DNA from 4 places in the Streptomyces collinus genome. Region 3 is predicted to be linked to each of the others. Evidence: riboswitches for the same ligand, from Rfam matches in the RefSeq annotation. Region 3 holds a riboswitch; each other region holds the start of a gene.

Region 1 (2,192 bases), 1.3 Mb from region 3:
CGGGTCGATGTCCGAGCCGTACTCGGGGCTCGTACGGGCCTCGAAGTGCAGGTGCGGGCCGGTGACGTTGCCCGTCGCGCCGGACAGGCCGATCTGCTGGCCGGGGGTGACCTGCTGGCCCACCGAGACGCCGACGGAGGACAGGTGGCCGTACTGGGTGTACGTCCCGTCGTTCATCTTGATCACGATCTGGTTGCCGTAGGAGCCGCCCCAGCCGGCCTCGACGACGGTGCCCGCGCCGACCGCGTGGACGGAGGTGCCGCTGGCGGCGTGGAAGTCCACACCGGTGTGGCTGCCGGAGGACCACAGGCCACTGCTGGCCTTGTAGCTGGTGGAGACGTACGAGCCGGAGATCGGGGCCACGTAGGCGTTGAGGCGCTTGCGCTCGGCCTCGCGGGCGGCGCGCTCCTTGGCCTCGCGGGCCTTCTCGGCCGCTTCCTTGGCCCTCTCCGCCAACTCGGCGGCCTGCTTGCGCGCGGCCTCCTCGGCCTTCCGCTTGGCGGCGGCCTCGTCGGCGGCCTGCTGCTGCGCGACGGCCTGGGCGTCGATCTGCTGGGCCACGGTGTCGCCCATGGTGACGACCGGGGTGAGACCGGTCTGCTCGGGGCTGGGCTCGGCGGCGAAGGCCGCAGGGGCCGCCACGGTGCCGATCACGCCGGTGGTGGCGAGGGCCGCGACGCCCGCCGCGCGGGCGGTGCCGCGCTGGATCCTGCTGGGACGACGGTGCTTCCCGGTGGCGCGAGTGAACGCCATGTAGTGGCTGGTCCTTTCCTTCCCTCTCGCCTACCGGGTTAGCTGACGGGTTCGGAGCAGGAAGGTCTCCTACGGACTCCCTCGCGACTCGCGCGGGCGTCCGATTCACCCCAGGGACTACGGTGGGTCCCCGGCTCCCCTGGCTCGCGCCGTACGGGGACTCGGCGATGACTGTCCGGTGCCGCGGGTGCGGCGCACTGCCTGACGAACAGCCCGGACGACGCTAAGCGGCGCCGCTTTCAATTCCCAAACGAATCCCGGCGTTTGTAGCGCATCCCACAGGGCAGACAGGCAACTCCCATCCCAATTCGGACATAAAGGGGCCCTGGTGCCTTTGAAGACAACCAGGGCCCCTGTGCGCGCGTGCCGCTACTCGGCCGCGACGACGGTGACTTCGCCGATGCCCAGGGCCTCGACAGGTGCCTTGATCTGCGCCGCGTCACCGACGAGGACGGTCACCAGACGGTCCACCGGGAAGGCGCTCACGGCCGCCGCGGTGGCCTCCACGGTGCCGGTCGCGGCGAGCTGGCGGTACAGCGTGGCCTGGTAGTCGTCGGGCAGGTGCTGCTCGACCTGGTCGGCCAGCGTGCTCGCGACCGCCGCGGCCGTCTCGTACTTCAGCGGAGCCACCCCGACCAGGTTCTGCACGGCGACGTCCCGCTCGGCGTCGGTCAGTCCCTCGGCGGCGAGGGTGCGCAGCACCGTCCAGAGGTCCTCCAGAGCGGGGCCGGTGTTGGGCGTGTCGACGGAACCGCTGATGGCGAGCATCGCGGCACCCGTGCCGTCCGGGGCCGACCTGAGGACCTGGCCGAACGCCCGTACGCCGTAGGTGTAGCCCTTCTCCTCGCGCAGGACGCGGTCCAGGCGGGAGGTGAGAGTGCCGCCGAGGCAGTACGTGCCGAGCACCTGCGCGGGCCACACACGGTCGTGCCGGTCCGGGCCGACCCGGCCGATCAGCAGCTGCGTCTGGACGGCGCCGGGGCGGTCCACGATGACGACCCGGCCGGTGTCGTCGGCGGTCACCGGCGGCACGGGTCGCGGCTCGGCCGAGGAGCCCGTCCAGGCGCCCAGGGTGTCCCCGAGCAGGGCGTCGAGGTCGATGCCGGTGAGGTCGCCGACGACCACGGCGGTGGCCGTGGCGGGGCGGACGTGCTTCTCGTAGAAGCCGCGAACGGCAGCGGAGTCGATCGCGGCGACCGTCTCCTCGCTGCCCTGCCGGGGCCGCGACATGCGCGCGTCCGACGGGAACAGCTCCTTGGAGAGCTCCTTGGCGGCGCGGCGGGAGGGGTTGGCCAGTTCGTGCGGGATCTCGTCGAGGCGGTTGGTGACCAGCCGCTCGACCTCGCTGTCGGCGAACGCGGGCGCCCTCAGCGCGTCGGCGATCAGGTTCAGCCCCTTGGCGAGCCGGGAGGCCGGCACCTCCAGGCTGAGCCGGACGC
Region 2 (2,192 bases), 1.1 Mb from region 3:
ACTCGGCCGTGCACGCCGAAAATCCGGCAGCCCTGACGTCGGGGGGTCGTCGTCAGGGCCGCCGGTGCTTCAACGGGTGGGAACGGCTTACGGGTTCAGTCCCTTGCCCCGCAGCCACGCCATCGGGTCGATGCCGCTCGCGGAGCCGCCGGAGTGGACCTCCAGGTGAAGGTGGGCCCCGGTGACGTTGCCGGTGGCGCCCACACGGCCGATGACCTCGCCCGTGCTGACCTTCTGGCCGACGCTGACGCCGATGGAGGACTGGTGCGCGTACCAGATCTCGGTGCCGTCATCGAGGGTGAGGACGGTCTTGTAGCCGTACGAGCCGTTCCAGCCGGCCTCGGTGATGGTGCCGCTGTGGACGGCCTTGATCGGCGTGCCCGTGGGGGCGGCGAAGTCCAGGCCCGTGTGGTAGCCGGAGGACCAGTAGGCGCCGGCCTGGCCGAAGCTGGAGGTGATGGTGTACGAGGAGGTCGGCAGCGTGAACTGCTTGGCCAGGGCTGCGAGACGCTCGGCCTCGGCCTTCTTCCTGGCCTCCTCCTCCGCCTTCCTCTTGGCCTCGGCGGCCTTGGCCTTGGCTTCCTCCTGCGCCTTGGCGACCGCTTCCGCGGCTGCCTTCTCGGCGGCGGCCGCGGCGTCCTCTGCGGCCTTGGTCTCGATCTGGTCCTGCTGGTGCTCGACCTGGGCCATGATCCGGGCGCGCAGGGCCTCGCCGGCGCCGGCGCCGGAGGCGCTCTCGCCCTGCTCGGGGGCGGCCGTGGCGGTGCCGAGGCTGCTGAGCGGGGTGGCGGAACCTTCGGGGGTGTCGTCGTCCGAGATGAGGGAACCCACCGAGGGCAGGTCCGGCACGGAGATGGACACCGGGGGCTTGCCGGTCTGGGCACTGGCCATGCCGCCGGCACCCACGGCCGCGATGACGCCGACGCCCAGGACGGTGGAGCTGCGGGCGAGGCCTCCGCCGCGCTGCTTGGTGACGCGATGCCGGCCACGGACGGGACGGATGGACTCCTCGGTGGGGTTCCACTCCTGGAACGGGCCCTCGTCGGTGCGCTGACCGCCGAAGCCGAAGGTGTCGTTCTCGCGCTTCGGCGCGTACGGGGCCGCGGGGGCAGGCCGGTTGGACGCCACGTGGGCGTACTCCTTTCCTTCCTTCTCGCCTACCGGGTTAGCTGACGGGTTCGGAGCAGGAAGGTCTCCTACGCGCGTATACCGGCCGTGCTTGCACGGTGGTATACGCCCGATTCACCCCAAGTGGTGGTTCCCCGGTTCCCTTTCGGGATTCGGCGCGTGCGCACGGAGCCGCCTTCTGTGACGGCTGGGACGACCGCGCTGCGTTATCGAACGTTAATGGAGGCGCGAGGGGTATTCCAGCGATTCCACTTGATCATTAACCTTTTTCACGCGGACTTACCTGCCATGACCGGAGTAAATCGGGCGAGTTGGCCGCTTCGCAAGTGACTGACGAGTTTTGACGGTGCGTCAGTCACCACGCGCAACGGGGTGGTTCGCTCACCGAGCGTAATGAGCTACGGGGAAATGCACCGAGGGCCGGAATCCTTTCGGATTCCGGCCCTCGGCCTTCAGTAGCGGGGACAGGATTTGAACCTGCGACCTCTGGGTTATGAGCCCAGCGAGCTACCGAGCTGCTCCACCCCGCGTCGTTGTGACTCCAGTGTACGCCATCCGCGGGACCACTCGTGCACACCCACGGATCGGCCCGTGCTCAGCCCGGCAGGTGGCGGTTCGGGGCCTTGGCCCGCTCCTCGTGCTCCGGGAGGACGACGACCTCCACTCCGCCGGCCGCCAGGAGGCCGCTGCCGTCGGCGTCCGTCACGAAGGTGTCGGGCTCGCGCCAGGCCGTGACGACCCGCCCTACGCCCGCGTCGAGGATCAGCCGGGCGCAGGGCGCGGGGCGGGAGGCGCGGCGGGCGCAGGGCTCCAGGCTGCTGTACACCGTCGCGCCGGGCAGGCGCGGGTCGGCCGGGTCGAGCTTCGCCAGGGCCGCCTCCTCGGCGTGCACGACCGGGTCGCCGGCCTCGCGGGAATGGCCGCGGGCCAGTTCCGTGCCGTCGGCGGCGACCACGACCGCGCCCACACTGAACGCCGTGTCCGACGGCGGGCAGCGCTCGGCCAGGTCGCAGGCGAGGGCCAGCCAGTGGTGGTCGGCGGCGGCGGGCAGGGCGCCGGCGCCC
Region 3 (2,192 bases):
TCGTCCTCGAACGACTGCTGGGCGGGGCTGCTCAGTACGGGCCGTTGACGTTGTCGATCGAGCCGTAGCGGTCGGCCGCGTAGTTGCAGGCCGCGGTGATGTTGGCGACCGGGTCGTACGGGTCCCACGAGGTGCCGTCGACGTGGTAGGCCTGGAAGGTCGGGTCGATGGTCTGGAGCAGGCCCTTGGACGGGGTGCCCTTGGCGGCGTTGGAGTCCCAGTTGTTGATCGCCAGGGGGTTGCCGGACGACTCGCGCATGACGTTGCGGTAGATGCCGTCGTAGGACCCGGGGATCCCCTTCTGCGCCATGATGTCCAGCGCCTCCCGGATCCACCCGTCGAGGTTGTCCGCGTAGGTCTTGGCGGACGCCTGGGTGGCCTGGGCGACACCGCCGGCGGGCTTCGCGGCCGGCTTGGCGGGGGCGGACGACTTGGTCGCCGTCTTCTTCGCGGCGTCCGTCTTGGTGGTCTTCACCGTCAGCTTCAGACCCGGGTGGATCAGCTTCGGGTCGCTGCCGACGGCGGCGCGGTTGTCCTTGTAGAGCTGCTTCCAGCCGCCCGAGACGTCGTATTTGTCCGCGATGCGGGCGAGCGAGTCGCCCTTGACCACGGTGTACGTGAGGGACTTGGCGGGCTGAACCGCCTGCGGCACGGACTGTGCGGCGGCCGGTGCGCTCTGGGGCTCGGCGGCGCTCGCGTGCGTGGCGCCGAGGAGCGGAAGGGTGAGTGCTGCTCCGCCGGTACCGGCGGCGATGAAGCCTCGGGTCAGCGGGTTGGTTCTGGGGCGACGGTGCTTGCCTCGTCCGGCCATGGCGATATTCCTCTCCGGCGCCTGCGAGGTGAGCTGTCGGGTTCGGGCCGGGAGGTGCCCGGCCGCGTACGGCGCTGTGTGCCGTGCGCGGCTTCACCCCGAGCCGTGCCGCTGTGCGGACCGGCGACTTACCTGGGTCCCCCGCTCCTGCCCTGCGTGAGTGAGTCGGTTCCTGTGGGGAGTCCGGGCGGCGGCAGGATTGGGCGTCCGCCGGACAGGCCGGGAACGTATGCGAGAGCACATGTCGGGAACAAGCACCTCAGTCACATATCGCGCGGTTGACCTTGGTCGGGGGTGTTTGGGGCGCTTGATCCTTTGCGGGAGCCAAGGTTCAACTGGCGTTCGGGGGAAGGTGGTACGGGCCGATGCCGAGGCGGGGCGGAAAAGGGGGACAAGTGATTCAACTCACTGATCACGAGTTCGCAGGGCAATTTCCACCAAGGGGAATTCACCTACTCATCACGGCAAATCGTGCATAGTTCACTACCCCTGGGTAAGTCGATTTATATCTGTTCTTATAGGTTGATCGAAAACATAACGGTCGTGATCGGATACCACCCGGCCTGTAACCCTGGGTGCTGGCGGTGATCGAAACGTGACCGGATACGCTGGCCGGAGTGAGGGCAGCGACCTATCGACAATCCGCGTAATCACCGGCAGACACAGCAGACAGGAGACCCCTCGTGACCGACGTCGGGCCGTTCGGGCTGAGCGTGCGGGACCAGGCTCTGGAAGCCGACGTCCAGGCCGGACTGGCGGCTGTCGAGGAAGGCTTGCTCGAGGCCACCAAGAGTGAGGTGCCCTTCATCACGGAGGCCGCCCAGCACCTGGTGCGGGCCGGGGGCAAGCGGTTCCGCCCGCTGCTGGTGATGCTCTCCGCCCAGTTCGGCGACCGGTACGCACCCGGGATCGTGCCGTCGGCCGTCGTCGTGGAGCTGACCCACCTCGCCACGCTGTACCACGACGACGTGATGGACGAGGCCGCCGTGCGCCGCGGTGTCGAGAGCGCGAACACGCGCTGGGGCAACTCCGTCGCGGTCCTCACCGGCGACTTCCTCTTCGCCCGCGCCTCGCACATCCTGGCCGACCTCGGCCCGGAGGCCGTGCGGGTGCAGGCCGAGGCGTTCGAGCGTCTGGTGACCGGCCAGATCCTGGAGACGGCCGGACCGCAGGACGGCCGGGACCCCGTCGAGCACTACCTCGACGTGCTGGGCGGCAAGACCGGCTCGCTGGTCGCCGTGTCGTGCCGGTTCGGCGCGATGATGTCCGGCGCCGACGACACGGTCGTGGACGTCCTGACCCAGTACGGCGAGCGGCTCGGCGTCGCCTTCCAGCTCGCGGACGACGTCCTGGACATCGCCTCCGACTCCCACGAGTCCGG
Region 4 (2,192 bases), 180 kb from region 3:
GGGTGACGTCGTCGTAGAAGAAGACCAGGTCACCGGGCTGGGCCTGGGAGAGCGGGACCGTGGTGCCGGCGTTCACCTGGTCGTAGGTCGTGCGCGGCAGGTCGACGCCGGCGGCCTTCCAGGCGGCCTGGGTGAGACCGGAGCAGTCGTAGGAGCCGGGGCCGACCGCGCCCCACACATACGGCTTGCCGATCTGCGCGCGGGCGAAGGCGAGCGCCTTGTCGGCCTTGGTGGCGTACGAGGAGTCGGCCGGGGCCGTCGAGGTGGACGAGCCGGAGCCCGCCGAACCCGACGACGAGGATCCGCTGTCCTGCTGCTGGGCGGCCTCCTCCTGCGCCTGCTGCTGCGCGGCCTGCTGCCGGGCCAGCTCTGCGGCCTTGCGGGCGGCCTCCTCCTGCTTCTCCTTCTCGATCGCCGCGAGCCGGGCCTTCTCCTCGGCGGTCAGCTTCGACATCAGCTCGCGCGCGTCGGCGAGCTTGCGCTGGACGGTCGCCTTGGCGGCCTTCAGATCGCCCTGCGACTCGGTGAGCGCCTCCAGGCTCTCGGTGGCCTCCTGGCGCTTCGTCATCGTCTCGGACTGCTGCGCGATGTAGTCGTCGACCGCGACCTTCTGGCGGCCCGTCATCCGGTCCATCAGCTGGGTCTGGTCGAAGTAGTCCTGCGGGGTGTCCGCCAGCAGGAACGTCGCCGTGTCCGGGGCGGCGGCGCCGGTGCGGTACTGGGCGGAGGCGAAGGACCCCAGCTCCTCGCGCGCCTCGTTGAGCTTCTGGGTGCGCTTCGCGACGTCGTCGATGAGGGCGTCGGCGCGTTTGCGCTGCTTCGCCGTCTTCTCCTTGGCCGCGTTGTACTTCTCGGTCGCCGACCCCGCCTGGCGGTACAGGTCGTCGACCTTCTTCTCGACTTCTTCCAGGCTGGGTTTGTCGTCGGCCTCGGGGGCGGCGTTGGCCGACTGGGACAGCAGGGCCACGGAGGTGAGGGCCGCCGTTGCGAGGGCGGGGGTCCGTATGCCTGCCACGCGCGTACCCGTAGGACGCGACTTGCGGTGCGACGCCAAGGGAGGCGACTCCTTCCACGTTCCGCCTACCGGGTTAGCTGTCGGGTTCGGGCGGGTGGTTCGGAAGGTTTGCCCTACGGCCTTCTCCGCACAGGGAGTCGGGCCGATTCACCCCAGGTTCACGGTTGGGTCCCCGGCTCCGGCTGCCACTGCGGCACACCGGACTCGGCGGAGGCCGCGCGGCCCGGCGACGTTCGCCGGTGGGGGTCATGCGGCCTGGTCGCACGGTAGCCAACTCGTGTGGCCCCTGTGAAGGTTGATGGGTGATATGCCCGATACATTTTCGTGACCTCGGTCATGAACGTTGCCGAGAGTGAATGATCGAGGGGGTTTGGTCACGTTTCATCCATGATTGCGGGGGGTGTAGCAGGCCGTGATCATGCGGTCATGGAGGGCGACAATGCGCCGCCGGCCGGTCGCCGGGGGGTCGGGCGCCCGGCGATGTTCTCAGGGCGGCGGCGGGCTGTCAGTGGGGCGCCCTAGACTCGGAGAGCGATGAGCAGCCTCTTTGACGACAGCTTCCTGGCGAACCTCCAGGCCCAGCGGGGCCCCGCGGACGAGCCCCCGCCGCCGCCCGAGGACGATCACGTTCCGGAGTCGATTCCGGACGATCTGTTCGGCGGGAAGTTCGACGCGCCCCCGGACCGGGACGCCTACTACCGGGACGGCGCACCCCGCCCGGTCGTGGACACCGCCGCGCTCCTGGAAGGGCTGAACGACAACCAGCGCGCCGCCGTCGTCCACTCCGGCTCCCCGCTGCTCATCGTGGCCGGTGCCGGCTCCGGCAAGACCCGCGTGCTCACGCACCGCATCGCCCACCTGCTCGCCGAGCGCGGCGTGCACCCGGGCCAGATCCTCGCGATCACCTTCACCAACAAGGCCGCGGGCGAGATGAAGGAGCGCGTCGAGCAGCTCGTCGGCCCGCGCGCCAACGCCATGTGGGTCATGACGTTCCACAGTGCGTGCGTGCGCATCCTCCGCCGCGAGAGCAAGAAACTCGGCTTCACATCGAGCTTCTCGATCTACGACGCCGCCGACTCCAAGCGCCTGATGGCCCTGGTCTGCCGTGACCTCGACCTCGACCCCAAGCGCTTCCCGCCGAAGTCCTTCAGCGCCAAGATCAGCAACCTGAAGAACG

What was found. Region 3 has a riboswitch for cyclic di-AMP ahead of RFN52_RS23905 (transglycosylase SLT domain-containing protein). Riboswitches for the same ligand answer to the same signal wherever they lie in the genome.
Region 1: it holds a riboswitch for cyclic di-AMP, as region 3 does, so the genes downstream of both, RFN52_RS30045 (M23 family metallopeptidase) here and RFN52_RS23905 (transglycosylase SLT domain-containing protein) in region 3, are expected to answer to the same signal.
Region 2: it holds a riboswitch for cyclic di-AMP, as region 3 does, so the genes downstream of both, RFN52_RS18965 (M23 family metallopeptidase) here and RFN52_RS23905 (transglycosylase SLT domain-containing protein) in region 3, are expected to answer to the same signal.
Region 4: it holds a riboswitch for cyclic di-AMP, as region 3 does, so the genes downstream of both, RFN52_RS24845 (C40 family peptidase) here and RFN52_RS23905 (transglycosylase SLT domain-containing protein) in region 3, are expected to answer to the same signal.

What each region holds. Positions count from the first base shown of each region.
Region 1 covers NZ_CP133771.1:6,587,868-6,590,059, reverse strand. Annotated here, with positions in the region: gene RFN52_RS30045 (M23 family metallopeptidase) at 1-753, opposite strand, end outside; cyclic di-AMP (ydaO/yuaA leader) riboswitch at 766-930, opposite strand; gene RFN52_RS30040 (M16 family metallopeptidase) at 1,123-2,192, opposite strand, start outside.
Region 2 covers NZ_CP133771.1:4,189,078-4,191,269, forward strand. Annotated here, with positions in the region: gene RFN52_RS18965 (M23 family metallopeptidase) at 88-1,128, opposite strand; cyclic di-AMP (ydaO/yuaA leader) riboswitch at 1,140-1,296, opposite strand; tRNA gene RFN52_RS18970 (tRNA-Met) at 1,585-1,658, opposite strand; gene RFN52_RS18975 (dihydrofolate reductase family protein) at 1,724-2,192, opposite strand, start outside.
Region 3 covers NZ_CP133771.1:5,245,883-5,248,074, forward strand. Annotated here, with positions in the region: gene RFN52_RS23900 (HAD family hydrolase) at 1-68, shown strand, start outside; gene RFN52_RS23905 (transglycosylase SLT domain-containing protein) at 32-811, opposite strand; cyclic di-AMP (ydaO/yuaA leader) riboswitch at 815-992, opposite strand; gene RFN52_RS23910 (polyprenyl synthetase family protein) at 1,495-2,192, shown strand, end outside.
Region 4 covers NZ_CP133771.1:5,430,503-5,432,694, forward strand. Annotated here, with positions in the region: gene RFN52_RS24845 (C40 family peptidase) at 1-1,054, opposite strand, end outside; cyclic di-AMP (ydaO/yuaA leader) riboswitch at 1,063-1,235, opposite strand; gene pcrA (DNA helicase PcrA) at 1,550-2,192, shown strand, end outside.